DNA from 3 places in the Bacillus hominis genome. Region 3 is predicted to be linked to each of the others. Evidence: riboswitches for the same ligand, from Rfam matches in the RefSeq annotation. Region 3 holds a riboswitch; each other region holds the start of a gene.
What was found. Region 3 has a riboswitch for S-adenosylmethionine ahead of QUF93_RS09325 (YezD family protein). Riboswitches for the same ligand answer to the same signal wherever they lie in the genome.
Positions count from the first base shown of each region.

Region 1: linked by a shared signal. The riboswitch ahead of QUF93_RS22445 (bifunctional homocysteine S-methyltransferase/methylenetetrahydrofolate reductase) and the one ahead of QUF93_RS09325 (YezD family protein) in region 3 are both predicted to bind S-adenosylmethionine.
Region 2: linked by a shared signal. The riboswitch ahead of QUF93_RS03490 (peptide ABC transporter substrate-binding protein) and the one ahead of QUF93_RS09325 (YezD family protein) in region 3 are both predicted to bind S-adenosylmethionine.

Region 1 is NZ_JAUCFS010000005.1:3,828,987-3,839,592, reverse strand. It holds gene QUF93_RS22480 (DUF2759 domain-containing protein) at 58-231, opposite strand; gene QUF93_RS22475 (MBL fold metallo-hydrolase) at 402-1,031, shown strand; gene QUF93_RS22470 (class I SAM-dependent methyltransferase) at 1,041-2,153, shown strand; gene QUF93_RS22465 (ArsR/SmtB family transcription factor) at 2,302-2,592, opposite strand; gene QUF93_RS22460 (cysteine hydrolase family protein) at 3,021-3,533, opposite strand; gene metC (cystathionine beta-lyase) at 3,703-4,866, opposite strand; gene metI (cystathionine gamma-synthase/O-acetylhomoserine thiolyase) at 4,863-5,975, opposite strand; SAM riboswitch class I at 6,161-6,274, opposite strand; SAM riboswitch class I at 6,478-6,587, shown strand; gene QUF93_RS22445 (bifunctional homocysteine S-methyltransferase/methylenetetrahydrofolate reductase) at 6,657-8,489, shown strand; gene metH (methionine synthase) at 8,489-10,606, shown strand, end outside.
Region 2 is NZ_JAUCFS010000005.1:188,524-199,129, reverse strand. It holds gene QUF93_RS03525 (GRP family sugar transporter) at 1-360, shown strand, start outside; gene QUF93_RS03520 (replication-relaxation family protein) at 754-1,281, shown strand; gene QUF93_RS03515 (helix-turn-helix domain-containing protein) at 1,425-1,802, shown strand; gene QUF93_RS03510 (hypothetical protein) at 1,793-2,230, opposite strand; gene QUF93_RS03505 (hypothetical protein) at 2,410-3,075, opposite strand; gene proC (pyrroline-5-carboxylate reductase) at 3,236-4,039, shown strand; gene QUF93_RS03495 (glyoxal/methylglyoxal reductase) at 4,041-4,874, shown strand; SAM riboswitch class I at 5,027-5,132, shown strand; gene QUF93_RS03490 (peptide ABC transporter substrate-binding protein) at 5,265-6,905, shown strand; gene QUF93_RS03485 (peptide ABC transporter substrate-binding protein) at 7,288-8,928, shown strand; gene QUF93_RS03480 (YhgE/Pip domain-containing protein) at 8,975-10,114, opposite strand; gene QUF93_RS03475 (TetR/AcrR family transcriptional regulator) at 10,172-10,606, opposite strand, start outside.
Region 3 is NZ_JAUCFS010000005.1:1,355,378-1,365,983, forward strand. It holds gene pssA (CDP-diacylglycerol--serine O-phosphatidyltransferase) at 1-579, opposite strand, end outside; gene QUF93_RS09310 (LTA synthase family protein) at 745-2,631, opposite strand; gene QUF93_RS09315 (DUF3888 domain-containing protein) at 2,893-3,288, shown strand; lysine riboswitch at 3,377-3,558, shown strand; gene lysA (diaminopimelate decarboxylase) at 3,738-5,054, shown strand; SAM riboswitch class I at 5,172-5,280, shown strand; gene QUF93_RS09325 (YezD family protein) at 5,353-5,496, shown strand; gene QUF93_RS09330 (phosphoadenylyl-sulfate reductase) at 5,583-6,287, shown strand; gene sat (sulfate adenylyltransferase) at 6,327-7,463, shown strand; gene cysC (adenylyl-sulfate kinase) at 7,476-8,069, shown strand; gene QUF93_RS09345 (nitrite/sulfite reductase) at 8,081-9,703, shown strand; gene QUF93_RS09350 (DUF3906 family protein) at 9,714-9,914, shown strand; gene cobA (uroporphyrinogen-III C-methyltransferase) at 10,002-10,606, shown strand, end outside.

The DNA of each region.
Region 1 (10,606 bases), 2.5 Mb from region 3:
GGGGAAACCCTTCCTCTTTTTGTGCAAAATCTTGATGAAGAATAACATGTAAATGAATTAAGCTGCTGGTGGGTACCCGTTATATAGAACAGTCATGATCGTAAACCATCCGAAAACGAGTACAGTTGCAATTGCAAAGCCGCCCGCGAATAAGTTTTTTTCGCGAAGTGTTCTAAGCGTAGCAAATACAGCTAACAGAGTGACTAGCGCAAAAATAATAACAAGGCCCATACAATACCCTCCTCTGTCTACCGATTCCTCAATGTGAGTTTTTGGAATATTTACTCTTTTATATTGTACATGTTTTAAAAATGATTGTCGAGATAGCATCCTTTCTTTTCCTAAGAGAAAGAAATGTTGTATCATTAAAAGTAAGTTTAATAACTGGAGGAGATTTTCATATGAAGTGGATACAAATGCCGTTAGGCCCATTACAAACAAATGCTTATATTTTAACGAACGATCAAAATGAGTGTATTATCTTTGATCCTGGCCATGAAGGAGAGAAGCTCGTTACATATTTACAAGAAGAACAATTAAAACCATTGGCGGTTTTATTAACACACGCTCACTTTGATCATATTGGTGCCGTTGATGCGGTGAGAGACGCTTTCCATATTCCTGTATACGTACATAAAGAAGAAGCAGATTGGTTAGGAGATGGAACTGTAAATGGCTCTCAAATTTTTATGATGAATCGCAGTATTACAGCAAAACCAGCAGATCATATTATTGATGCAGAGGGCAGATTAACTATCGGTTCATTTAACTTTGAAATTTTTGAAACACCAGGACACTCTCCGGGAAGCATTTCTTATTATTGCAAAGAGGCGAATGCTGTATTTTCTGGAGATGTATTATTCCAAATGAGTATTGGAAGAACGGATTTACCTGGTGGAAGTTTTGCTGAATTAATTGGAAGTATTGAAGAGAAATTATTTGTATTACCAGATGAAACAGCGGTGCTATGTGGACATGGTCCAGAAACAAGCATCGGTTTTGAAAAAGAAAATAATCCATTTTTACAATAAGGAGCTATTATGGGGATGGAGCTCATTTTAAGAGAATGGATGGGGAAAGAGAAGGATTGCTCAATTTCATATAGTACGTATATGAACCTCGTATTGTATACAGAAGAACATGGCTATTATATGAAGGAACGTGAAAAGATTGGAAGGCAAGGTGATTTTTTTACAAGTAGCAACGTATCCTCTGTTTTTGCAAAAACGTTTGCTAAGTTTTTTATTCGTCTTGTTGAGAATGGTGAAGTTGCTCCAAATATTTGTGAGATTGGTGGAGGAACAGGAAAGTTTGCCTATGATGTTTTACAAGAATGGAAACAATTATCTCCGGAAACCTTTATCAATTTAAACTATTCAATTATTGAAGTGAGCCCTTTTCATAGAAAATTACAGCAAGAGAGTCTTTGCTCATTTGATAATGTGTCGTATTATACATCTTATATTGAAATAGGAGAGTCTTTCGAAGGGATTATTTTTTCGAATGAATTATTTGATGCGTTTCCTGTTGAAGTAGTTGAGAAAAGAAATGGAATTTTATATGAAGTACGTATCACGTATACAGATGATGGAAACCTTACAGAAGTATTTAGACCGATAGAGAAAAAAATCGGTCGTTACTTATTGAAATATAACATTCATATTGCGGAAGGACAGCGTTTTGAAGTGTCTATTGCAATGGAAGAGTATATAGAAGAGATTGCGAAATGGTTTCAAAAAGGTATATGTATTACAGTTGATTATGGATATACAAAAGAAGAATGGATGCATCCTGCACATCATGAAGGAAGTTTAAGAGGATATTATAAGCATAAGCTAATTCGTAATCCGCTTGCATATCCAGGAGAAATGGACCTTACTACGCATGTTCATTGGGATGAGTTGAAGGTGAATTTTGAGCTACAAGGAATTAATACGATATGGCATAGGAAGCAATCAGAGTTTTTGTTAGCAGCAGGAATATTAGATCAGCTTACCAGCCATCAAGATACCAACCCTTTTTCTGAAACTCAAAAACTAAATAGAGCTATTCGCTCTATGATTTTGAACGGAGGATTAGGTAATGCTTTCGATGTTGTTATACATACGAAAGACATGAAAGATTTATATTTGAATCGTTATTTGTACATGTGAAAAAACAAGACACAGTATTTTCTGTGTCTTGTTTTTTAATACGACGTTTAGTATGTAGCATTATATATTTTCTCTCATGATATATATTTATATTAAAGATATGAGATGGAAAATATAGAATACGTTCTTTTTCTCTGTCTATAGGTCCCTAACCTAATAATACGCGAACGAGTTGAATAATTGTTTCGTTTTCTACTTTGTAGTAAATTTCTAATCCTTTTCTTTCACTAGAAACGATTTTAGCACTTTTTAACTTTGCTAAATGCTGTGAAATTGTAGATTGTGGCATGTTCAAGCCTGTGTACATTGTAGAAACGTTGCTTGGGCCACGTTCAATTAATCCCTTTACAATACATAAGCGAACAGGATGAGCAAGCACTTTCAATAATTCTGCATTGCTTTCATATAGTTCTATTTCTTTTTGAAAGGTTTCTAACATGTTCTTTTCCACCTCCGTGTGAGCTGTTATACCATACTATACATACCAAAAAATCAAAGAAAAGAAAACAGTTGTTGCAGAAAAAAAGTCCTAAAGTAAAGAAATTGTAAGAAAAGAGACCCTGATGTAAATAAAATAGATAAATTTGCACAGTTTTGTAAAATGACATTTTTGGTTGAAAATTTTGATGCGTTTCAAAAATTGAAAGATATAGATATATTCGTAACACAATTTTATCATGATTTTCTTATTCTTTCAAATGAATATACAAAATTTTTAAAATAATATGACAAAGGAATTATAATGTTATATATAGAATATATAACAGGTTAAAAGAAGCCCGATGTAATCAGCTTTTTTATGATGATAATGAAACAATTGAGTGTAGCTGATAAATCTTAGAATGATCAAGCCATTAGTCATTTATTCTAGAGCTCATCTTTTAGCAACTTTAAAAATCTGTGGTTCCATATATTCTCATAAAAATCAATTGTCTCTTTTGCGGACATAAATGGATTATTTAACGTAGAGGTTGTTTTTTGAACCATGAAGTTTTCGTATCCTAGTCCGTGAGCAAATTTAATCGTAGCATCCATACAGTACTCTGTTTGGGCACCGCAAAATTCAATACGATTTACAGATGATTTGTCTAAAATTTCTTTTAAGTTTGTTTTATAAAATGAATTTGCATGTGTTTTTCTTACAAAAAAATCTTGTTCTTGAACATCTAGATCGGTATGAATAGCCCAAAGTTCTTTTTCGGGTACTAAATCATCATCACAATGTTGAACAAAAATGATTGGTTTATTTAATTTTCTGTATGAAGAAATTCTTTTATTTACTTTTGTAAGCAAGTTTTGTAAATCAAATAAATGCTCTCCGTTACAACATACCCCATTTTGTAAATCGATAACGATTAAAATATCTGCACAAGTATCCATTATTTTCCCCCCTTTTATTTCTTAATATATCAATTAATCCATTACTTGGAAATATATGATATACTTTTATTTTTTAATGAACTATACAAAAAGAAAAAACATTAAAATAAATATGCTAGACAGCATAAAAAGAAGATATGAAAACTTAATTTCATATCTTCTTTTCTCTCTATGCATTTACAGGTTCTTCTACATAAGAAAGAGCATTTTCGAAATCGGATATTAAATCGTTAACATTTTCAAGACCAACCGATAAACGGAGTAATGAATTGGAAATACCTCTTTCATCACGTGCTTCTTGCGACAGTGCTGCATGTGACATTTTAGCTGGGTAGGAAAGAATCGATTCGACAGCCCCTAAACTAACTGCAAAAACAGGTAATTTTACTTTTGATAAAAATTGGCGGAGTGCATCTTCTGACTGCAAAGTAAAAGATAGGACAGCTCCAGCTGATGTGGCTTGAGATTGTTGAATATCAAATCCAAGGTGTGTTTGTAATCCAGGATAATAGACATTTTGAACTTTAGCGTGTTCTTGTAAATAATGTGCAATTTTATTGGCATTTGCAGCTGAATGCTCGAGACGTACATGCAATGTTTTTAGACCGCGAAGCACGAGAGAACAATCTTGAGGACCTAAAATAGCACCAAATGCATTTTGTAAAAATCCAATTTTTTGAGCGAGTTCGGCATCTTTTACGACCGCTAATCCGGCAGTAACATCACTATGACCGGCAATAAATTTTGTGGCACTATGAAGAACGACATCGGCGCCAAGATCAAGTGGCTTCTGGAATAGTGGTGTCAAAAATGTATTATCAACAAAAGTAATAGCGCCAATAGATTTTGCAAGTTTAGAAACGGCACGAATATCTGTTACTTTTAAAAGTGGATTAGAAGGTGTTTCTACATAAAAGAGTTTTGTATTTGGTTTAATGTTTTGCTTTATTTCTTCTAAATTGGTCATATCAACAAATGTATGTGAAACACCGTAACGGGAGAGTACTTCAGTAATAATTCGGTAAGTGCCTCCATATACGTCTTCTGAAATGAGTACGTGATCGCCCTGTGAAAGAAGGAGAAATGCAGTGGAAATCGCTGCAATACCTGATGCAAAGGCGAATCCTTTTGTCCCGCCTTCTAATAAAGCAATGATATCTTCAAGAGCTTCACGTGTTGGATTTCCAGAGCGGCTATAGTCATACTTTCCGAAAGCATCTACATCAAACTGATGAAATGTTGATGTGTTATAGATGGGAACGTTAACAGCTCCTGTTTGTGTATCGTGTTTATATTGGTTGTGTAGTAATAGTGTATCTATAGAATAACTCATATTCTTACACCTTCTTTTACAAGTTTAATGGCTTGCTTTAAGTCTTGGATTAAATCGTTACTATTTTCAATGCCGACGGAGAATCGTAGAAGACGATTACATACCCCGTTTGCCGTTCTGATTTCTTCAGGAATATCAGCATGCGTTTGTGTTGCTGGATAAGTCATCAAACTTTCTACACCACCAAGACTTTCAGCAAATGTGATTAAAGATAAAGATTGTAAGAATGGATTAATCCATGTTTCATCTTTAAGACGAAATGAAATCATACCACCTCTTCCTGGATAAAATACATCTGTCACACCGTCTTCATCATTTAAATAAGCAACAATTGCTTTCGCATTTTCTTCATGTTGTCTCATGCGAAGCGCTAAAGTTTTCATACCGCGAATTAATAGCCATGAGTCAAATGGACTTAAGACAGCCCCTGAGGCATTATGATAATGAGCAATTTCCTCACAAAGTTCTTTTCCTTTTGCAACGACAAGTCCGCTTAGTACATCGTTATGCCCACCTAAATATTTCGTTGCACTGTGAAGTACGATATCGGCGCCTTCTGTTAATGGTTGTTGTATATAAGGCGTGTAGAATGTGTTGTCTACAATAAGAAGTAGTCCATGCCTTTTCGCTACACTTGCGACACTTGCGATATCAGTAACTTGCATTAGTGGATTAGTCGGAGTTTCTATGAAAATAGCCTTTGTTTCAGTTGTGATAGCTTTCTCAATTTGTTTAATAGATTGTGTATTTACGTATCTACATCGAATATTCCACTTTTTTTCATGCTCAGAAAATAATCGATACGTTCCCCCATATAAATCCTCGGATACAATAAGTTCATCTCCAGAACGGAATAACGAAAGGACGAGGAGCACAGCTGCCATTCCTGAACTACAGGCATAACCTTGTTCGCCATATTCTAAGTCTGCGATTGCCTGTTCTAATAGACCACGAGTCGGATTTCCAGTTCTTGAATAGTCAAAGCCAGTAGATTTACCAAGCCCTTCGTGACGATAAGCGGTTGAGAAATAAACGGGTGGATTAACAGTTCCTGTTGTAGTTTCGCTACGGTTTCCGATTTGTGCTAGTTTTGTTTCGATAGTTGACATATGAAAATTCCTCCTTTTTAAATTAACAATTAGTTGAACCAATCGGGCTTTTACGGGCAGTTCGATTCCAACCTAACTTCTTTGTTCCAGCTGAATTTTGAGGTGGGAATCTTACTGCCCGTTAATGCGGGGTAAAATAAAAAAAGCCTTCTAAGAAGAAGGCTTTCGTTTTGAATAGAGTCTTCTTCTCATCTGTCAAATCTTTCACAATTTGCTGGAATTAGCACCTTATTAACGAATGAACGTTAATGGTTGCTGAGGCGTCACAGGGCCAGTCCCTCTACCTCTCTAGATAAGAATGTTCGTATGAAATTTTATTATGTTTTTAACTTTACAACAAAAGATAATTGAATTGCAACTTTATTTTAAATATTTTTTTAATTTTCCGCAAGTGTCATTGACTTTTATTTTTGTGCATGCTAAATTTATAAAAAATTAACAAACATTGTTAAAAGGGGAACGCATTTCCTTTTAGCTACATAAATAAAATAATAAAGACAAACTCTTATTGAGAGCGGTGGAGGGAAAGGCCCTGTGAAACCCGGCAACCTTCAAACTAAATGTTTGAAACGGTGCTAAAACCTGCAAAACGTGTGTTTTGCATAATAAGAGGAGGAACGATTATGTCCCCCTCTTCACTTTGAAGAGGGGTTTTTATATTGATAGAAATGAGGGAGATTCGTGAAATTACTAGATTTATTATCAAAAGGAATTGTAATAGGCGATGGTGCGGTTGGAACTTTATTACATTCGCATGGTTTACAAAGTAGTTTTGAAGAATTGAATTTGTCTGATCCGGACTTAATTATATCAATCCATAAACAATATGTAGCTGCTGGAGCGGATGTTATTCAAACGAATACGTATGGGGCAAATGAAGCGAAATTACGTATGTATGGATTAGAAAATCAAGTTGTCCAAATTAATAGAGCGGCAGTGAAGCTTGCGAAAGCATCAGTAACAGAGCGGAATGCAATTTTAGGGACAATTGGAGGTATGAAACATATTGGTGCTGTTACAACGACTGACATAGAGCGAGAATTTATGTTACTTGAGCAGGCAGGTACTTTACTAGAAGAACAGGTTGATGGATTACTATTAGAAACTTTTTATGATGAATTTGAATTATTGCATGCCGTTAAAGTATTGCGTAAACAAACGAATATTCCGATTGTTGCTCAGTTAGCGTTACATGAGGCAGGTACGACTCAAAATGGGAATGATGTCAATGAAATATTAAAACAGCTTTTAGACTACGGTGCCAATGTTGTTGGATTGAACTGTCAACTAGGGCCACTTCATATGACGGAAGCTTTCAAAATGATATCGATTCCTCAAAATGGCTACTTATCAGCATATCCGAATGCAGGTCTCCCGAATTATGTGGAAGGGCGTTATGTGTACGAGGGAAGTCCAGCATATTTTGAAGAGATGACACCAAAATTTATTGAACAAGGTATTCGTTTATTAGGCGGTTGTTGTGGTACTACCCCGGAACATATTGCAGGAATGAAACGTGCTATTGCAAATATTACACCTGTAATAGCAAAGGAGACGATTCAAAGGCCTAAAGTGGTCCATACACACGAGAAGCGTTCGAGAGCTCATGTTACTCTCGCAGAGAAGGCAAAGAAACAAACGACAGTTGTAGTGGAATTAGATCCACCGAAAACGTTAGACACGCAGCGATTTTTTGAAGGGGCAAGAGCACTGAAAAGGGCTGGAGCGGATGCTATTACTCTAGCAGATAATTCATTAGCATCTCCTCGTGTTTCGAATATGGCTATGGGTGCATTATTAACGAAGCATGATATTCCAGTATTGACGCACTTAACGTGTAGAGATCATAACGTCATTGGACTACAGTCTCACTTGCTTGGATTATCAGCATTAGGTATGGAGGAAGTGCTAGCTTTAACTGGTGATCCAGCGCGCGTTGGTGATTTTCCAGGTGCAACTTCTGTATATGATTTGTCATCTATAGAGCTAATTAAAATGATTAAAGAGATGAACGACGGTCGCTCTATTTTAGGGAAATCAATTGGTCCGGCAACAAGGTTTTCTGTCGGTGGGGCATTCAATCCTCATGTAAGGCATTTAAAAGCAGCGGTAAAACGAATGGAACGAAAAATAGATGCTGGAGCAGAATATTTCTTAACTCAGCCGATTTATGATGTAGCTTTAATTAAAGAAGTATATGAAGCGACAAAGCATTTGGAACAACCAATCTTTATTGGAATTATGCCGTTAGTAAGTAAGCGGAATGCAGATTTTCTTCATTTTGAAGTGCCGGGTATTACTCTTCCAGAAGAGATAAGACAAAGAATGGATGGACATGAAACGAAAGAGGCTGCTATTGAGGAAGGAATTCGTATTTCACAAGAGTTGATCGATGCGGCAATGAAATATTTTAACGGTATTTATCTTATTACGCCGTTTTTAAAATATGAAATTACAGAACATCTCGTGAAATATGTGAGAGAAAAGCAAGAAATGAAAGAGGGTATTAATTGATGAAACGAATAGAAGAGAGATTACAACATGAAATTTTAATATTAGATGGTGCAATGGGAACGATGATCCAGCAAGAAGACTTAACAGCGGAAGATTTTGGAGGAGAAGAATATGAAGGTTGTAATGAATATTTAGTAAAAACAAGACCGGATGTTATTTTAAATATTCATAAAGTCTACATTGAAGCTGGAGCAGATATTATTGAAACGAATACTTTTGGTGCAACGAATATTGTATTAAGTGATTATGCATTGTCTCATTTAGATGAAGAGTTAAACGAAAGGGCAGCGCTTTTGGCGAAGCAAGCGGTCAAAGAAAGTGGGAAAGAAGTATATGTTGCGGGAGCGATGGGACCAACGACGAAAGCAATTAGTGTTACAGGCGGTGTGACTTTTGAAGAGTTAATCGAAGCATATACAAGGCAAGCGAGAGGATTATTAAGAGGAGAAGTTGATGTATTACTCGTTGAGACGAGTCAAGATATGCGTAATGTGAAAGCTGCTTACCTTGGAATTCAATCGGCGTTTGAAGAACTAAACAAAATAGTACCTATTATGATTTCCGGAACAATTGAACCGATGGGAACGACTTTAGCGGGTCAAACGATCGAAGCCTTTTATTTATCGGTAGAGCATATGAAGCCATTATCGGTTGGATTAAACTGTGCTACAGGTCCAGAATTTATGAGGGAACATATTCGTTCTCTATCTGATTTATCGGAGTGTTATATTTCCTGTTATCCAAACGCTGGTCTTCCTGATGAAGATGGACATTATCATGAATCTCCATCTTCCCTTGCTGAAAAAGTGAAGCGATTTGCTGAAGAAGGATGGATTAATATTATTGGTGGTTGTTGTGGCACAACACCAGAACATATAAGTGCAATGAAATCGGCGCTTGCCTCGATTAATCCTCGTGAGCATCATGAAAGGGTTGGACATGGAATTAGTGGGCTAGAAGCGTTGCAATACGATGATTCTATGAGACCTTTATTTGTTGGAGAAAGGACGAACGTAATTGGATCGCGTAAGTTTAAAAGATTAGTAGCAGAAGGGAAATTTGAAGAGGCTGCTGAAGTGGCAAGAGCGCAAGTGAAGAAAAATGCTCATATTATTGATATTTGTATGGCAGACCCTGATCGTGATGAAATAGAAGATATGGAAAGATTCCTGGCAGAAGTTACGAAAGTGTTAAAAGTACCTATTATGATTGATTCAACAGATGAAAATGTTATGGCGAAAGCTCTTACTTATATTCAAGGAAAAGGTGTTATCAATTCTATTAATTTAGAGGATGGAGAAGAACGTTTTGAAAAAGTGACACCCCTTCTTCGGAAATACGGTGCTGCGATAGTTGTAGGGACAATTGATGAAGATGGTATGGCAGTTAGTGCAGAAAGAAAGATAGAGATTGCTAAAAGAAGCTATGAATTACTAACGAAGAAGTATGGTATACGCCCATCTGATATTATTTTTGATGCGCTTGTGTTTCCTGTAGGAACAGGTGATGAAGAATATATAGGTTCAGCGGCAGCGACTATAGAAGGAATTCGTCTTATTAAAGAAGCGTTACCAGAATGTTTAACGATTCTAGGTGTGAGTAACATATCTTTTGGTTTACCACCAGCTGGACGTGAAGTATTAAACTCTGTCTTTTTATACCATGCAACGAAAGCAGGATTAGATTATGCGATTGTTAACACGGAAAAATTAGAACGCTATGCGTCAATTCCAGAGGAAGAAAAACGTCTTGCAGATGCATTATTATTTGAAACGACGAAAGAGACGTTAGAAGAATTTACAAACTTTTATCGTGTTGCCAAAAAGAAAGAAGTCGCTACACAAGAAACGCTAACGCTTGATGAACGACTGGCAAACTATATTGTAGAAGGTACGAAGCAAGGACTACAAGAAGATCTAAGTCTCGCGCTTACAGAAGGACGAAAACCTCTGGATATTATTAACGGGCCGCTTATGACAGGAATGGATGAGGTGGGACGATTATTTAATGGTAATGAGCTTATCGTTGCTGAAGTATTGCAAAGTGCTGAAAGTATGAAAGCTGCCGTAAGTTATTTAGAGCCACATATGGAATCTAGTGATAGTGCGAAAAAAGGG
Region 2 (10,606 bases), 1.2 Mb from region 3:
GTAATTATTATTCGTTGGTATAACATTGATGGTTGGTCTGCTATTTTACCACAGGCAGTCGGTATGTTTGTTGGTGCAGTTGTACTGACATCTAAACATAAACCATTTAACAAATATGCAATTCGTAATGCTTTATCTGGTTTACTATGGGGAACAGGAAACTTATTCTTACTTCTTTCATTACCACGTGTCGGAGTAGCAACAAGCTTCCCATTATCTCAAACTGGAATCGTTATCTCAACATTCGGCGCAATTGTCTTCTTAGGTGAAAAGAAAACAAAACGCCAATTGATCTTTATTGCACTAGGTAGTGTTTTAATTATCGGCGGCGCTGTATTGCTTGGTATGACGAAAGCATAACACCAAACACCCAATTTCTCTTTAATTGGGTGTTTTTTTCTGTACATATGCACAGGAATCACTTTCAAACGTACTATACATTACAAGGCATTTTTTCACTCCAAAACCTTTCTTGCTTAAGAGCTAACTATTTATATAGTTAGCTTTTTTTCTATATAAATTTAAATTTATTAATTCGAATTTAATGATTATCTTCTCGCTTTTTCTAAGAATAGTACAATACTCCCTTATATATACTTACAATAGTAACCCCTACATTTGTTTTCACTTTAGAAACTGTAGTATGACATATGTCTCAAATATTGTTTCTACTATAAACAACAAAAGGAGGGCTTATTTTTGCTCACATGCCGTGATAAAGAAATTATTAATGCTTTACACCTATTCCGCTGTATGTCTCGTGATCAAATTGCTCAAATTTTTTTTAGAAATTTAAAAAACCCAATTACATCAGCAAACTTTGTTTTAAAAAGGCTAAGACGCGAAAATTATATAGAAGCTAATACTACATTACAACCTTATGTTTATTTTCCAACACCTTCTTTAATTAAAACTAACTCTCAAAAATTGAACCATTATTTGGCGATTGTAAATTTTTATATAGACGTATGCAAATACAAACAACCAACTATTTTTGAAGTAGAGAAAAGATATGGATCTACTTTTATGCAACCCGATATATATATGTTATGGGACAAAAAGGAATTTTTTGTTGAAATTCAAATTTCCAGATATTCTTCTGCTATAATGGAAGAAAAGCTAGAACACTATAGAAATTATTATAAATCTAAAAGATGGGTCTCTCATTCTAACACTCTATTCCCTTACATATGGATTATTTCTAAAATAAATTATCCCATTCAATGTAACGAATTCAACATTATACAAACACCTTCGGTTTCAGCATATTTGCAAAAGTAAACTTCTATATATATATTTTTTTTGGTCTTTCATACCAAAAAAATATATATTTGATTATTAAACCAAAACTCAAAAAAGTTTGCCTTTTCCAATTTTTTTTGAGTAGAATAAAATTGTATGCAATTTTCTAAGGTGGGAAAAAAATGAACATTAAGATTAAAGAACTCCGTAAAAAAAATGGAGATACCTTAAAAAGTCTAGCCCAAAAACTCAATTATGATTATAGTAATCTTTCTAAAATTGAACGGGGTATTTACACACCATCTTTAACATTGTTAAAAAGGATAGCAAATATTTATGATGTAGACATGTGGTATCTTTTAAGCGATGAGGATGAAGAAAAAAAAGAAAAAGATGAAAATGAATTTCTTCAAGATTTAGATATGGATTTAAAAGAACTAAGTATCAAATACAATATTACCCTAGATGGAAAATCTATAACTGAAGATGAGATGGAATTCATTATTCATATTATTCGTCAGTTACGACAAGCAGTTGAAAATAAAACTATTCAACCATAAAATTCCGAATAATCAAAAATCATTACCCCTTTGGTCATATCCAACACTTTATCATCCGCTGTCATTATGATACAACGACCATATACTTCTTCAACTGCCTTGTTCTTCATTTTCCTTTGTAAAGAAATTACATATACATTCTTCATAGGATCTAATATGCAATAAATTACTTTTGTTCCTTCATAGGCTTCTCTATAAATATCGAGCAACTTATCGACAGTCTCTCGTCTAGTAAAAATTTCTCTAGGAGACTTGTTGATAAATTCCTCTCTTTTTAGCCCGATCAGCTTTAAAAGTCTGGGATCAATGTCCGTATAAATAAAATCGTTATTTTTCCTTCGAAATTTAAAAATCATTTCCCCGTACATTTCCCTATAAACTTTTATTACCTTACAAAGGACAATAGCCAAATCTATATCTTTCTCCATAACACCCTCCTAAATGTTAATTTTACTATATTATATTTAAGCACAAGTCATTTTTTTCATTATTATCTGTATTTTCACAAAAAATTCAAATTAAGGAGCTAGTTAAAAAATCCGGCTCCTTAATATAACATACCTATTCTTATGAATCCAATAAATAAGCGGAATGTTCAGAAAACTATTTATGCAGATGAATTGCTTTGTTTATCAATATTTGAGATTGCGACAACATCACAAATAGAAATAATCCCCATACCTAATTCTTTCACTTTCACTATAACTCCCCCATTTCGGAGCTCTACAATCTCAGCGCATTGAAAACAATCATTCCCCACATAAAAATCAGCAACAGCAACCGCTTTCAAAAACTCTTCCACCGCACCTTCACAACAATTGAAACACTCATCATTTTCTTTTACTTCACTCATTGATACTGCGGTCACTTCCATCCTTTCAAATACGCTCGTTATATGACAAATCGGAATGACATACTCACAACCTTCTTTTTTTACTTTAATCATATATTCATTTATCTCGTCTAAAATTACTCCATCTAATTTATACGATGTTACGTTTTTTACTCCTACATTAATATTTGATTGAAGTGGGATGCACCTTAAATATTCCTGTATAGCTAAGGCGCAGCAATCACATCCGCAATTCCCATTAGTCCCATCAACTCCTGCTGGGCCCATTGGACCAGGCTTTCCTGTTGCTCCTGTTGCTCCTGTTGCTCCTGTTGCTCCTGTTGCTCCTGTTGGACCTATTACTTCTATTGGACATGGTGCAATAGGAGGCATGAATTTGTCACAATGGATATTTCGTTTGTTAAAATATTCCTCTCTCATCTTTAACTTCCCCTCTGTATATATTTAGTACACAATATCCTATACAAAATAAGGACAAAGGTTCGAAATACAAATAAAATTAGGCTTTTTCTTTTACAATTCACTTTTAAAAATGGTATCGTTTTTTATAACATATCTCCACTAGAAAGGAATAAAGGATATGCCTAATAAACATCGAATTTTATTTATTGGTGCCGGTCGTATGGCAGAAGCTATATTTTCCGGATTACTCAAAACAAGTAAAGAATACATTGAAGAAATCATCGTTTCCAACCGAAGCAACATAGAAAAGTTAGAACAATTACAAGGGCAATATAATGTGTCCATCACTACAGATTGGAAGCAGCATATTACATCCGTTGATACGATTGTTTTAGCAATGCCACCAGCTGCACATGAACAGTTATTACAGGAGTTATCCCCTCTTCTAACTGATCAATTTGTCGTGACAGTTGCTGCTGGAATCGGACCATCTTATCTAGAAGAAAGACTTCCTCAAGGGACACCTGTTGCTTGGATTATGCCAAATACAGCTGCTGAAATTGGAAAGTCTATCTCCTTATATACAATGGGACAATCAGTAACCGAGATGCATCAGGAAACCCTGCAACTGCTTTTAAGAGGAATTGGCACTTCGCAACTTTGCACTGAGGAAGAAGTGCATCAACTTACTGCAGTTACTGGAAGTGCACCAGCCTTCCTTTATTACTTTGCCGAAAGCTTAATTGAAGCAACAATAAGTTATGGAGTCGATGAGGCAACTGCAAAACATCTTGTCATTCAAATGATTTCTGGCTCTGCTTCTATGCTTGAACAAACGCAAGATCCAGCTAACCTCCGCGAACAAGTAACAACACCAGGGGGTTCCACAGCTGAAGGTCTCAAAACTTTATATGAGTATAATTTTTCAGAGGCAATTCAAAAAGCAGTAGAAGCAACAAACAAAAAAGCTAGGGGGAAATAATATGAGTTTAACAAGTTTAAAAGACTATACAACATTACATAACGGTGTAAAAATGCCTTGGTTCGGTTTAGGTGTTTTTAAAGTAGAAGATGGTTCAGAAGTAATTGATTCTGTAAAAGCAGCAATTAAAAATGGCTACCGCAGCATCGATACTGCTGCAATCTATCAAAACGAAGAAGGCGTTGGACAAGCGATCCGTGAATCAGGTGTTTCACGTGAAGAATTATTCATTACATCAAAAGTGTGGAATAGCGATCAAGGCTATGAAACAACACTTCAAGCATTTGAAACTACATTAGAAAAATTAGGTCTAGAATATTTAGATTTATATTTAGTACATTGGCCTGTAAAAGGGAAATATACTGAATCATGGAAAGCGTTAGAAAAGCTTTATAAAGACGGCCGTGTTCGCGCTATTGGTGTGAGTAATTTCCACATTCACCATTTGCAAGATGTATTTGAAATCGCTGAAATTAAACCAATGGTTAACCAAGTAGAATACCATCCACGTTTAGCTCAAGAAGAATTACACACTTTCTGTAAAGAACATAATATCCAGCTTGAAGCTTGGTCACCATTAATGCAAGGACAATTACTTGATAATCCAACGTTACAAGAAATTGCGACAAAATATAATAAATCAACTGCGCAAATTATTTTACGCTGGGATTTACAAAACGAAGTTGTAACAATCCCTAAATCTATTAAAGAACATCGCATTATTGAAAATGCAAATATATTCGATTTTGAATTAAGTGCTGATGACATGAAAGCAATTCAAGCACTCAATGAAGATCGTCGCGTTGGTCCAGATCCAGATAACTTTAACTTCTAGTAGAAAAACCACTGCCATATGCAGTGGTTTTTCCGTTAAAGAAAACTGAAAATTTAAACTACATTTCATTAGGTTGACACTTCATTATCCAAGGTGTAAGATTTTGAATTATCAAAGAAACACAAAAATTAATAAAATTTATTCGTTTACTCATTGTATCAAGAGAGGTGGAGGGACTGGCCCTTTGAAACCTCGGCAACAGGTTCATTTTGAATACTGTGCCACTTCCTGCAAGCCTTATGGCTTGAAAGATAGAATGAGGGAATTCGTTTATATACGGGTGCATAACTTGTACGTAAAAATCCCTCTTTCTCAATATGAAAAGAGGGATTTTTTATTTTTCATTTCCCTCATCATCACCCAAACTTAATTATTTAGGAGGAAAATCAAATGAAAAAGAAGTTTGTACCCGGTATTGCATCAGTTGTAGGAGTAAGTATTTTATTAACTGGTTGCGGTAGTTATAAAAACGAAGCAAGCGGAGCAAATGCAAAAGACGAGGCACCTAGTAAACAGGTTTTAAACTTATCTTCACCTACTGAAATACGAACAATGGATACAGCTCGTGCTACAGATACTGATTCTGGTCAAGTAATGAGAAACGTATTTGAAGGTTTGTATAATCTTGGTGAAGGTAACAAACCTGTCCCTGGCGTTGCAAAATCTCATGAAGTAAATAGCGATAAAACGAAATACACATTCCATTTACGAGATTCAAAATGGTCAAACGGTACTCCTGTTACCGCGAAAGATTTTGTCTTCGCTTGGCAAAGAGCTGTCGATTCAGCAACAGCCTCTGAATATGCATTTCTATTCTTTGATATTAAAAACGCAACAAAAATTAACAACAAAGAACTTCCAGCCGATCAACTTGGTGTAAAAGCAGTTGATGACCATACGTTTGAAGTAGAATTAGAGCGTCCTGTTCCGTACTTTATTAGCTTAACAGCGTTCCCAACATTTCTACCAATTAACGAAGAATTCTTTAAAGCACAAGGTGATAAGTACGCTTTAGAAGATAATACAATTTTGTACAACGGGGCTTTTACACTAAGTGATTGGAAGCACGAACAAAGCTTTAAATTCAAGAAAAATCCTACCTATTGGGATAAAGATAATGTCAAACTGGAAGAAATCAATTTTAACGTCGTAAAAGAAAAATCGACAGAAGTAAATTTATTCGAGTCAAAACAATTAGACCGTATAAAACTAACATCTGACTTCGTTGATAAATATAAAAAAGATGCTAACTTTAAAGAGCGTCCGAACGTAGGCGTACAATTTTTACGTATGAATCAACAAAACAAAGTACTTCAAAACGTTTCTGCACGACAAGCAATCGATCAAACAATCGATAGAAAATCCTTTGTAAATACGCTCTTAAATGATGGTTCTACCCCAACTTATGGCCTCGTGCCACAAAACTTTGCAAAAGGACCTGACGGAAAAGACTTCCGCGTTGCAAACGGGGATTTAACAAAGGTTGATACAAAATCTGCACAAGAACTATGGAAAAAAGCAAAAAAAGAACTTGGTTCTGAAAAAATCACATTAGAATTATTAACAAGTGACGGTGACCTTGAGAAGAAAACTGGTGAGTTCTTAAAAGGACAACTAGAAAAGAATTTAGAGGGCTTAACAGTAAATATAAAACCGCAACCGCGTAAGCAACAAGTTTCACTCTTATTAAAAGGTGACTACGAAATTGGAATTGACGGTTGGAGCCCTGACTTTGCTGATCCAATTACATTCCTTGAATTGTTTACAACGAATAATCCTTACAACTTAGATCATTACTCTAATAAAGAGTTCGATGAAACAATAGAAAAAGTGAAAACGACTTTAGCTGGTGATGAAAAGGCTCGCTTTGACGCATTACTAGCATCAGAGAAAATATTATTTAAAGACTCTGTTATCGCTCCTCTTTACCAAAAAGGAGAATCTTATTTAGAACGTTCTTATGTGAAAGGCATTGTGCAAGTAGACTTTGCAGGTCAATTAAACTTCAAATGGGCAAAAATTGAAAAATAAATTGTAACTTTGACCAACGTTATTCCACCATACTAATTATTTTTTCACAAAACGCATTAAAAGTAGGTTCCTTAATACACCGGAATCTACTTTTTTAATATATTATTTCAAGAAATTAACATTCTATTTTTATTATTGACATATAGTTCTTTCCAGTGTTAATATTCTAAATAATCAAAGAAACGAAATATTTCACCATCAAAATATAATGTCTACTACGTTGAAACATATAACGACAGATTATAGTTCAACATGTATATACATATAGAACACCTGATTACCTATAAACAAATATTCATAATAGGTTTTATCTCCTTCTATAGCTACTTCAAGACATGGACATTATGACGTTACGAACAACACATTTAGGGAGGAAAGAACAATGAAGAAAAAAGTCGTACCTGTTGTTGCATCTGTTTTAGGGGCAAGTCTACTATTAACTGCTTGCGGTGGGAATAAAGATAATGCAAGCGGAGCGAAAGCAAATGATAAAGCACCTGATAAACAGGCAATTAACTTATCATTCGCTTCAGAAATTCCAACAATGGATGTTGCAAAAGCAACGGATGGGGAATCCATGAACGTAATGCGAAACGTTTTTGAAGGGTTATATGCAATGGGAGAAGATAATACACCTATTCCTGGTGTTGCTGAGTCGGTTGACGTTAGTCCCGATAAGACAAAATATACATTCCACCTGCGTGATTCAAAATGGTCAAACGGTACTCCTGTTACAGCAAAAGACTTCGTCTTCGCTTGGCAACGTGCCGTAAATCCTGATACAGCAGCTGAATATGCATTCTTATTCTTCGATATACAGAATGCGAAACAAATAAACCAAAAACAATTACCCGTTAATCAATTAGGTGTCAAAGCTCTTGATGAAAAAACTTTAGAAGTACAACTAGATCGTCCTGTTCCCTACTTCTTAAACTTAACGACATTCTCAACATTCTTACCAATTAATGAAGAGTACTTAAAATCTCAAGGTGATAAATACGGTTTAGAAACAAATCATTTAATTTACAACGGCGCTTTCACATTAGATAACTGGAAACATGAACAAAGCTTCCAATTGAAGAAGAACCCTAACTATTGGGATGCTAAAACTGTAAAATTAGAAGAAATCAACTTCAATGTCGTGAAAGATAAATCTACAGAAGTTAACTTATATGATTCAGGACAAATTGATCGCGTTGCTTTAACTGCAGAGTTTGTTGATAAATATAAGGGCGATGCAAACTTCAAAGAACGCGCTGAAGTCGGCATTCAATTCCTACGACTAAATCAGAAAAATGCAACACTAAAAAATCAACATGCACGCCTTGCTATTAACGGAGCAATGAATAAAAAAGCATACGTAGAAACAATTTTAAATAACGGTGCAATTCCAGCTGAAGGAATGGTTCCTGCGAAATTCGCAAAAAGTCCAGAAGGCAACGACTTCCGTAAAGAAAATGGAAACCTAGTCAAAGATGATGTGAAATTGGCGAAAGAAAACTGGAAAAAAGCGAAGCAAGAACTTGGTACTGACAAAGTAACAATCGAACTATTAACAAGTGATAATGCTTTAGCTAAAAAGACTGGTGAATATTTAAAAGGTGAACTAGAAAAGAATCTAGATGGATTAACAGTGAATTTAAAACCGCAACCACGTAAACAACAGTTGAAACTACTATTAAGTGGTGATTATGAAATGGGAATTGATGGCTGGGGCCCTGACTTCGCGGATCCTATTACATTCTTAGATTTATTTACAACAGATAGTGCTTATAACTTTGATAAATACTCTAACAAAGAGTACGACGAGCTAATTCATAAAGTAAAAACTGATTTAGCTGGCGATGAAAAAGCACGCTTTGAAGCTATGAAACAAGCTGAAAAAATCTTATTACAAGACGGTGCTGTCGCTCCTTTATACCAACAAGGTCGCTCTTACTTACAACGCGGATTTATTAAAGGACTTGTAACAACTGACTTCGGCGGTGAATTTAACTACAAGTGGACAGAAGTTGCAAAATAGTAAGTACCATAAAAAAGGTATCCAATTGAAGGATACCTTTTTTATTTTATACTTCTTTAACTATAGAACTTCTTCCCTTTACCATTCCTTTTATAACTATAGCAATTCCCGCTACCAATTGTGTAACTAAAATAATGAACAATAATGAAATAATATTTTTCTCTAAATTAACTCCGCCGAATATTATTGTATAATAACCATTCGCTGCGTATGTTGCGGGAAATAACTCACCGATTATTTGATATGTTTTAGAAAGCATCTCATGTGGCACTATTACACCCGAACTTACAAGTTGTAACGATAGTGAGATAATATTAAAAATCATACCTACATTTCCAAAGACAGTTATAAACATTTGTGTTAATGAAAGAAATGTAAAGAAGACTATCGCTTGAAACACCCATATACTCCATACTGTTTCGTGTACTTCAATTTGGAATCCCTTCATCAAACCAATTGTAATACATGCAAGCAAAATTGATACTGTACCGTTAATGATTTGTCGTGATATGAAATTACTCCAACCGTTCTCTACTTCTTTTGCAACTTTTGATAATTCCATGCTCATAACCATTGCTCCTACAAATGATGCTAATACAATCATTAGTGGTACCATATTAACTGAAAATCCTTTTGCATCATTTACTTTATGAACTGTAAAGCCAATTGAATCTCCTGTTAAACCTTTTATCACTTCCACATTCTCAGGTCCTACAGCTTGTAATTTCCCCACAATCTCTTGTTTCTTATAACTTGCTATTTCCTTATTTACATTATCTCGAATTTGTTTTGCTGCTCCTTCCATCATTTGCTTCGCCATCATGGCATTCGCTTGATTAATGTGGAAGTTTAAATTTGTTTTTCCTGTTTCATTTATATCTTTTGAAAAAGAAGCAGGAATTTCAAGAATCATATCATACATATGGTCATTCATTTTTTCATTTGCTTTTTCCATAGACCGTTCTTTCTTCACTTGAAATGGTAGATTTCTCTGTAAGCCTTCTGCTATTTTACTCCCTATATTTCCATCCTCATTCACAATAGCAATACGCATTTGATCTGCTCTTTCGTTCACTCCATCATATGCCGTTAACCACACACAAAAGAAAATAAGTTGGAACGATAACGCCACTACTACTCCTACATACGTACCAGGTAATTTTAAAAATTGTTTTAATGCATTCATCTTCTCTCTCCTCACTTTGCAAGTAAGTACTTACTTGCATTTTATTTTAAATAAATACTAGGGTCTTAAAGCCCTAGCATATAAAACTATATTATTCTCAATAAATTTCTCATCATCAATTTCCATAAGTCGGTTTTCAAAACGCAATTTAGATAGGTAATAACCAAAATTAATCCATATAAAATTCATTACTTGCGCTTCAATATTTGTATGAATAATCTTGCCCTGTTCCTGCATCTTGGCAAAATAAATTATTAATTCCTCTTTTAATCCTTGTGGAATTTTAGAGATTTCCTCATCTAATTCAGGAAATTCTCTGGCCTCACGTATACCGATAAAAATAATATCTTTTATGCTATTTAAAAATCTATGATAATGCCTTGCTAAGTTTTTTAAATCCGTTTCTAATTCCCACACAATTTCTGTTTGCAAAAACTGTTTTAAATGCGGTACATATGAAAACTCAGCAACAGCTGCTTCAATAACACCTTT
Region 3 (10,606 bases):
CATTGTGATAATGCTTCCGACTAAAAATAGTGTAATAATGATGCTATATCGTGGAATTGGTACATCTTTTAAACTTGGGATACGAATACGACTTACCATTAAAAATGCGAACGTTACAAATACTGTAATAAGAACGATTTTTGGAATGGTATTTGAAAATAATGTTAGGAAAGCGACAAGCCCTCCTGCTGCAGTAATCGGAACTCCAGTGAAATATTTCATAGAAGTAGAAGATGGTGTTACATTAAATCGTGCTAAGCGATATGCTCCAAACAGTGGGAATAATCCCGCTATGTATAGTCCAATGATTCCGTAGTTGGAAAAAGATGTGTAATACATTAAAACAGCAGGTGCTGCGCCAAATGTTACAACATCTGCGAGTGAATCAAGCTCTTTCCCCATTTGTGAATCAACGCGTAATAAACGAGCAACACGCCCATCAAGACTATCTAACATCATCCCGATAAGTACTAAAATAGCAGCTGATTTATAATATCCTAAAGATGCATAGCCGATTGATAAAAATCCGCTATATAAATTTCCGAGCGTAAATAAGTTTGGAATAGCTGCTCTATACAAAATCTGATCCCTTGCTTTCTGTTATAAATTCTTAATTAGTGTATGAAAGTTTACTTATTTTATCATACCATAAATTTCTTTCTCATACGAAAGAAATTCCCAATTTGTGAAAGATTTGAAGTGTAAGTAAAAAAGAAGCAACTTTTCACAAAGTTGCTTCCTACATTATTCAAATTTCGTTGTCATCGTTCCAGTTTTATATCGATTGTTAGGATCGAATCGTAATAAATCTCCATAAATCAGTTTGTCAGAGAGTTTTAAATCTGTTTTTGCTTTTTCAATATACGGCTGACATAGTGATACATCTGCCTCTTCACCTGAGCTTTTTTTGTAGCACACATTTTTTGTATACACATAATCCTCTGTTACAAAACTACCATCGCGCATTACCATAAGTGGATCTTTTTCTTTTATAAATAAGTCAGTTCCAAATTCAACTGATTGATTCGTTTTAATACCAAGTAAATGAAGCAGCGTTGGTTTAATATCGATTTGACCGGATACTTTAGAAATGACTTTTCCTTCTTGACCAGGTACATGAATGATGAGAGGGACGCGTTGTAATTGCATCGCATCAAACGGTGTAATAGCGTCTTTCCCAAGGAACTGAGCCATAGCTGCGTTATGGTTTTCGGAAATACCGTAATGATCACCATAAATGACAATAACGGAATTGTCGTACAGTCCTTCTGCCTTTAATTGATTAATAAATAATTTAAGAGCTTCATCTGTGTAACGAACTGTTGGGAAGTAGCGGTTTAAAACAGCACTTTCCGAATTAAACTCATCAACATATTGATCTTCTGGATTTAGAAGAAACGGAAAATGGTTTGTTAAAGTAATAAATTTTGTATAGAACGGCTGCGGTAAAGATTTTAGTTTTGGAATAGATTGCTCAAAGAACTCTTTATCTTTTAATCCCCAACCGACAGACATTTGTTCCGTGCCTACGTAATCATTTAAATTAAAATAGCGATCATATCCAAGTGCAGGATACATTACATCACGATTCCAAAATGTTTTATCGTTTGAATGGAAGACAGCAGAAGAATATCCGTATTTCTTTAATTGTTCTGGTGTGGCTGTATATTCATTTGTTGCATGAGTAAAGAACACAGAACCACGATCTAACGGATAAAGTGAGTTTTCCACGATAAATTCAGCATCAGAAGTTTTACCTTGTCCAGTTTGATGATAGAAGTTATCGAAATAAAAACTATCTTTAATAAATTCGTTTAAAAATGGAGTGATTTCTTTTCCATTTATTTTTTTATTAATAACAAAACTTTGTGTAGATTCCATTGAAATTAAAATTACATTTTTCCCTTTTGCAGCTCCAAATAAGTTTTTATCTACGTGTTTATCTTTTGCGTCAGTATAGTTTTTAATCTCAGAGAATCCGTCCCCACTTGCAAATACACGTTCAGCTGAAGATTTAGATTGGAGTGTAATATCAAATAGATGATATGTGTATAAACCTAAATTTTTCACGACAGTTTGACGGTCAAATGAGCGTGAGAACATTTGTGGCTTATAAATAACTGAAACGACAATTTGCAGTGCCAATATCGCTGTTACACCACTAAAGAAAGTTCGCTTTTCAGAGCGTGAAAGTGGTGTTTTGTCACAAAATGCCGGGAATTTACGTGATATAAACATTAAAATAATTGCATCCGCAAATAAAAGTAATGTTTTATACGTAAAGAGTTCTTTAATGCTCGTTCCTAAATCAGCCATATTATTTGTTTGGAATAAAACGGGGAAAGTAACGAAATCATCATAAAACCCGTAAAACATTGCATTTCCAAATAAAATAAATGACAGAACAAAACTAATTCCAATAATAATTCGGTTGCGGTGCTTAGATGCAAGTAAAGCGAAACCGAAAAATAAAAGTAATGAAGCTAGTGGATTAATAAAAAGCATAAATTCTTCAAAGAAGTTATCAATTTTAATATCGAATGCTAGCTTGTACACAATATATGTTTTAATCCATAATAAAACGACTGCAACGAGTGCAAATCGCAGTTTTGGAAACAAATGTTTTAGCATAATATACTCCTCTCTTAAAATCATGACAGTTCCTGTGAGTTTGTTTGAAAAGTGTCTCACTTTATATATACGAACAGTCCTTTATTATTATGATTATTATACTATGAGTATCATTATACGAAAATAAAAGAGGGTTGTGGGCCTTTTTTGCAACAATTGAGTAGAAAAAGCGAAGTGGGAGACAATAAAATGGAATTTCTATGTATGATTATTATCATTCGTTAAACATGGAAAGTATTGCGTAATGATAAGGAGGTTATGATGCGAAAATTATTATATTTTATAGTATGCATTAGTTTTATGCTTTTTGCTTCACCGAGTGTGTCAATAGCCCAATATGATGCACCCCTTATGGAAGATGCACTTTATTCTGTTTTATTTCCAAAAATAAATAAAGCAATTGAAAAACAATATGGGACCTTGAAACCTTATCAATGTCCTAAAATTATTAGTATAAAAAAAGTGTATAGTGGTACATATTTATTTCAAGCAATTATTGAAGTAACGAAGTATGAACAGGTTGGAGGGAAAATTCTTCCCCCATTTGAAAAAGTAGCAATTACATTTAATAACGAAGAAGGCGAATGGGAAGTAACAAAGATTATAGTAAAGCGCTTACCAAACGATGCGAAACTAAACTGTAAAAAAACAATATAAAAAATTGTTTGACAAATAAAATGTTCCTTTGGTATTGTTAATAGCAACATTAGATGTTTGAAAATTAAATAGACTTACCTCATCTACTCTCAAAGGTAGAGGCCGCGATAGGAAAGAGTAAGCTATGTGAGATTTAGTGGAATCTGTGATCATAGGTTGAAAGGGACTATTGCCGAAATATAAGAATGACCACCTTATTCTTATATTGGGACTACATTGAATAAATGTAGTACTGTCATAATATTTATTTTATGGAGAGCTATTTGGAGATGTTGATGCGGTTTCTTATTTGAGAAGATAACAACTCGTTTATTTTTTCAATATATATTTTTCCTAATAAGAAACGCGTGTGAACATTGTTCCGCGCGTTTTTTGTCTATCTAAAAGCGTGCTGCAATGAATAGAAGATTGGGGTTATGAGTTTTAGAGGAAATAAGGGAGGAATTCAAATGTATTTACACGGCACAAGCCGAATCAATGGGCAAGGACACTTAGAAATTGGAGGGTGCGATACGACGCAACTAGCAAAAGAATACGGAACACCACTTTATGTATACGATGAAGAGTCAATTCGAGGGAAATGTCGTGCGTTTCATCGTGCTTTTAAAGAAAGTGGTTTCTCTTATCAAGTAGCATATGCTAGCAAGGCGTTCTTGTGCATGGAGATGTGCCGAGTAGCTCGTGAAGAGAATATGTCTTTAGATGTTGTTTCTGGAGGAGAATTATATACTGCGCTCCAAGCAGGGTTTCCTGCATCGCGTATTCATTTTCACGGAAATAATAAAACAGAAGAAGAAATGATTATGGCTCTTCAGGCAAATATCGGTTGTTTTGTAGTAGACAATTTCTTAGAATTAGAAATTTTACATGATTTAGCAGTGCAACATGGGAAATTTGTGAACATATTAATCCGTGTAACGCCTGGAGTAGAGGCACATACACACGAATATATAACAACAGGTCAAGAGGATTCGAAATTTGGATTTGGTGTTTCAAATGGTCAAGCGATGCAAGCAATTGAGCTTGCCTTGCAAAAATCAAATTATAATGTGTTAGGAATTCACTCGCATATTGGATCCCAAATATTTGAAACGGCTGGATTTGTTCGAGCAATTGAAGTACTCCGCCAATTTTTAGAAGAAGTGAGAGAGCGAACACATTATGTGATGAAAGTATTAAATGTGGGCGGAGGTTTCGGTATACGTTATACGGAATCAGATACACCGTTAACACTTGAAACGTATGTGCACGCTGTAACGAGTACGATAAGCGAACAATTTACACTATGTGAATATCCGCTTCCAGAAATATGGATTGAACCAGGTCGTAGTATCGTAGGTGATGCTGGAACAACACTTTATACAGTCGGATCGGTGAAAGATATTCCTGGCATTCGAAAATATGTTTCAGTCGATGGTGGAATGACAGATAATTTAAGACCGGCTCTATATGGAGCTCGTTATGAGGCAATGTTGGCGAATCGAGGAAATGATGAAAATGAGGAACTCGTTTCGATTGCTGGGAAATGCTGTGAAAGTGGAGATATGCTTATTTGGGATATTAATCTCCCGAAAGTTGCTTCTTCTGATTTACTAGCGATTTCATGTACAGGTGCATATGGGTACTCGATGGCGAATAATTATAATCGTATTCGTAGACCAGCTGTCGTTTTTGCAAAAGGTGGGACATCACAAATTGTTGTAGAGCGTGAAACATATGAAAATATTATTGGGAACGATCGCATACGTATTAAAGAGCTGGTGTGAATGAGAAAGAAGGAGTTGTCTAGTAAAGGCAACTCCTTTTAAAAAAAGAAAAATAATTAAATATATCGGAAAACTAGGATTGAAAAAAATCTGAATTGTGATAAAATACAAATACAAAGCTTATCAAGAGAAGCGGAGGGAACTGGCCCGACGAAGCTCGGCAACCTGCTTATAGAAAGCAAGGTGCTAAATCCAGCAAAATGGAATCCATTTTGAAAGATAAGGTAAAATATATTACCGAACAGTCTTTTCGAAATGGGAAAGATTTTTTTTATGAATAAAAGGGGGGGCTGTTCGCGTGAGTGTACGGGAGCATTTTGATGAAGTGTCTGAGAAGATTCAAGCGATGCTTGCTGATATGAAATATGGTTCAATTACAATTGTTGTGCAAGATGGAAAAGTCATTCAATTAGAGAAAAGTGAAAAAGTACGTTTAAAGTAAAAAGCGCTGACTAGAAAAACTAGAGGCGGTTTTAACCTATTTTATTAGGTTAAAACCGTCTTTTTGCTTTTACAGGGGGAAAAAACATGTTGACGTATGAAACGTGGGAAGAAAATAGCGTTTCATTTTCAGAAGAAGATGAAACAAAAGGCGCGCTATCAGTATTAAGTTGGGCTTATAAAGAATATAAAGGTGAAATTGTATATGCATGTAGCTTTGGAGTGGAAGGGATGGTTTTATTGCATCTTATAAACCAAGTAAATCCATCTGCTAAAGTTGTATTTTTAGATACAAATGTTCACTTTCAAGAAACGTACGAATTAATTAAAAAGGTACGAGAGAGATTTCCTTCATTAAATATTATAGAAAAACAGCCAGCACTTACACTTGAAGAACAGGCAAAGCTTCATGGAGAAAAATTATGGGAAAGTAATCCGAATCTCTGTTGTAAGATCAGAAAAATTTTGCCGCTAGAAAAATCATTAGCAGCCGAAAAAGCGTGGATATCAGGCCTTAGAAGGGAACAATCAGAAACGCGTAAGCATACAAAATTTGTGAATCAAGATCATCGTTTTCGGTCTATTAAAATTTGTCCACTCATTCATTGGACTTGGAAAGAAGTTTGGCGATATGTATACAAACATAGTTTGCCATATAATCCACTGCATGATGTTGGGTATCCAAGTATTGGGTGTGAAAAATGTACATTGCCTGTAGGAGATGGTGGCGACTCAAGAGATGGAAGATGGGCTGGGAAAATGAAGACAGAATGCGGACTCCATTTTCAATAAGATAGATCTTGAAATAACTCTAAGAGGGGATATAAAAAGATGAGTACAACAAATAAATTAGTAAACCGTATTGATGAAACATATGACATATCGAACATTGTCAAAGAAATTGAGCTAGACAAAATTGCGCTTAGTGATTTAGAACTTCTGGCGACAGGGGGATATAGTCCACTTACAGGATTTTTAGGGAAGAGAGATTATGACTCAGTTGTAGAAACGCTTCGTTTAGTAAACGGTAGTGTTTGGAGTATACCGATTGCATTACCAGTAACAGAAGAAGAAGCGGATAGATTGAAAATTGAAGAAGAAGTAAAACTGGTTAACGATGGAACTATATATGGTGTCATTCAAATAGAAGATATTTTTGTGCCTGATAAAGAAAAAGAAGCGTTACTCGTATATAAAACGACGGATGAGGCTCATCCAGGAGTGAAAAAATTATATGAACGACCAAACGTTTACGTTGGAGGAGCTATTATTCTCACAAAACGCTTTGAACATAATCAATTTCCTTCTTATCATTTAGATCCAATTGAAACGAGAGAAGAATTTAAAAAACGTGGTTGGAAAACAGTAGTGGGATTTCAAACGAGAAACCCAGTGCATCGTGCTCATGAATATATTCAAAAATCTGCCCTTGAAATTGTAGATGGCCTCTTTTTAAATCCGCTCGTTGGTGAAACGAAATCAGATGATATTCCAGCTGATGTAAGGATGGAAAGTTATGAAGTATTACTGCAAAATTATTATCCGGCAAATCGCGTTTTTTTAGGGGTATTTCCCGCAGCAATGCGTTACGCCGGGCCAAGAGAAGCGATATTTCATGCATTAGTAAGAAGGAATTTTGGGTGTACCCACTTTATTGTAGGGCGTGATCATGCCGGGGTAGGAGACTATTACGGAACATATGAAGCACAAGACATCTTTGCGAATTTTACAGTAGAAGAGTTAGGGATTACACCGCTATTCTTTGAACATAGTTTTTACTGCACGAAATGTGAAACGATGGCTTCAACGAAAACATGTCCGCACGGAAAAGAGGATCATGTCATTTTGTCGGGTACGAAAGTAAGAGAGATGTTAAGAAATGGTGAGATTCCACCAAGTGCATTTAGCCGTAAAGAAGTAGTGGAAGTGTTAATTAAAGGTTTGAAGAAAGAAGCAGTAACAGAATAGGGAGAGAATGAGATGGATACGAATATTACTTGGCATACAGCATCTGTTTCAAAAGATGAGAGAAGAGTGAAAAATGGGCATCATAGTTTTGTAGTTTGGTTTACTGGTTTATCGGCTTCAGGTAAATCTACCGTAGCGAATGCGGTTGCTCGGAAACTATTTGAAAAGAATATTGGGAATTATGTGTTAGATGGGGATAATATTCGCCACGGTTTAAATAAAGACTTAGGGTTCTCTGAAAGTGATCGTATGGAAAATATAAGACGTATTGGTGAAGTGGCGAAGCTATTTGTAGACCAAGGAACTGTTGTCCTTACAGCGTTTATTTCACCATTTCGAGTAGATCGAAAACAAGTTAGAGATCTATTAGCGGCAGATGAATTTATTGAAGTCTTTGTGAAGTGTCCGATTGAAGAATGCGAGAAACGTGATCCGAAAGGGCTTTATAAAAAGGCGAGAAAAGGTGATATTAAACAGTTTACAGGTATTGATTCACCGTATGAGGAACCAGAACGAGCGGAATTAATTGTAGAAACGCACAAGCATTCTATTGAAGAATGTGCAGAACAAATTGTGAAGTACTTACAAGAGCGCAGTTTCATATAGGGGGATAAAAGATGAGTTATGAAAAAGTGTGGGCTAATAATGAAAAATTAAATCAAACAGAGAAAAAGAAATTAGAGAAAGACGGATTAGAAATCTTCAATGATATTCCTTACTATGCGGAGAATGGATTTGAATCTATTCCGAAAGAAGAGTGGGACGCCTTTAAATGGGCGGGATTGTATTTACAACGTCCGAAAGAAGCTGGATATTTTATGATGCGTGTCAATATTCCTTCTGGGATTATTACAAATGCACAGGCGGAAGTTCTTGCTTCTATCGCTGCGGACTATGGACGCGATGTGATAGATATTACGACAAGGCAGGCGATTCAGTTTCATTGGTTAGAAATTCAGCAAATTCCAGATATTTTTAAAAGATTAGCGAGAGTTGGTTTATCTTCAGCGGGGGCATGCGGTGATATTACGCGTAATATTACAGGTAATCCACTTGCTGGAATTGATGCGAATGAACTATTTGATACAACATCGATTGTTAAAGAAATATACGATTATTTCCAACATAATGAAGAGTTTTCTAATCTACCACGTAAATTTAAAATGTCTATTAGTTCTAACATTTATAATTCAGCAAATGCAGAGATTAACTGTGTGGCATTTACACCTGCTACGAAAGAAATAGATGGTGAGAAAAAAGTTGGTTTTCATATAAAAGTAGGCGGAGGCTTATCAGCTCGTCCATACTTAGCGGAAGAATTAGATGTATTCGTTTTACCAGAAGAAGTGAAGGCAGTATCGATTGCAATCGCTACTATATTCCGTGATTTTGGATATCGTGAAAAACGCCACTTAGCACGTTTGAAATTTCTTGTCGCTGACTGGGGCGCTGAGAAATTTAAAGAGAAACTAGTAGAATACACAGGCCCATTGCAAAGTAAAGGGGAAAGTGCTCTCAAAGGCTGGAATGCAGGATACTTTTATGGCGTTCAAAATCAAAAACAAGAAGGATTAAAGTATGTCGGCTTTAATGTACCAGTAGGGCGTTTACATGCAGAGGAAATGTTTGAGATTGCAAGAATTGCAAAGAAATATGGAAACGGGCAAATTCGAACTTGTAACTCTCAAAACTTCATTGTTCCGAATATTCCGCCGGAAAATGTTGCAGGATTATTAAGTGAACCGTTGTTTGAAGCAATTTCTGCAAATCCGAAATCATTTATTGGTCATGCGGTTTCATGTACCGGTATTGAGTATTGCAATCTTGCTTTAGTAGAAACGAAAGAAAGATTACGCAAAATCGCAGAGTACTTAGATACACAAATTGCACTCGATGTTCCAGTTCGAATTCATATGGTAGGATGCCCGAACTCCTGTGGTCAACGTCAAATTGCTGATATTGGTTTGCAAGGGGTAAAACTGAAAACAAAGGAAAAGGGAATCGTTGAGGCGTTTGAAATATATGTGGGCGGAACGCTATTAGACGGAGGAGCATATAACGAAAAATTAAAAGGGAAGATAGATGGAGAAGATTTGTCGGATGTTCTCGTGTCCTTTTTAAGTTATTTCCAAAAGAATAAATTACTAGCCGAAACGTTTTATGATTTCGTAGGACGTGTTGGAGTGGAAGAATTACAAATTGTACTAAATCGTGTATTAGAAGAAGTAATAGCATCTTAGGAGGGATAGTATGGATTTATATCGATTTGAAGCGGCATTAGCAAATACTATTGTTCCAATTGTTGTCGTTGCTCAAAGTGAAGAACAGGCATTTAAGCTTGCCGAGATTGAGCTCGAAAAACATTTTTTACCGTTGCCAGAAGTAAAAGAGATTTCCTTGTTTGAAAAAAAGAAGATTCGAAAAGGTGCGGCCTTTGTTATTCACGAGTAAGGAACATTGAAATACGAAGTAATGTAAACTTCCATTCATACTATAAGGATGGAAGTTTCACTTTAATAGTAGAAATGAGGAGAGATGATGGGAAAAGTATATATCGTTGGAGCGGGTCCTGGTGATCCAGAGTTAATCACTGTTAAAGGATTGAAATGTATTGAGAAAGCGGATGTTATTTTATACGACCGTCTGGTGAATAAAGAGTTGCTCTCGTACGCAAAGCCTGAAGCAGATTTAATTTATTGCGGGAAGCTCCCGAATTATCACACGATGAAGCAAGAGACGATTAACACATTTCTTATTAAATACGCAAAAAAAGGAAAGGTTGTAACGCGTTTAAAGGGCGGAGATCCGTTTGTATTTGGCAGAGGCGGAGAAGAAGCTGAAGCGCTAGCGAAGCAAGGTGTACCATTTGAAATCGTCCCAGGTATTTCGGCTGGGATAGCTGCACCTGCTTATGCTGGAATTCCAGTAACGCATCGCGATGCAAGTGCAAGTTTTGCTGTTGTGACAGGGCACCGGAAAGAAGGTGCTGAAGAGGACGTGAAGTGGGAAAGTTTAGCGAAGGGTGTAGATACATTAGCGGTTTATATGGGGGTTAGTAATTTACCTTACATATGTGAACAACTAATAAAACATGGAAAAGATCAAAGTACACCTGCCGCTATCATTGAGTGGGGAACGACATC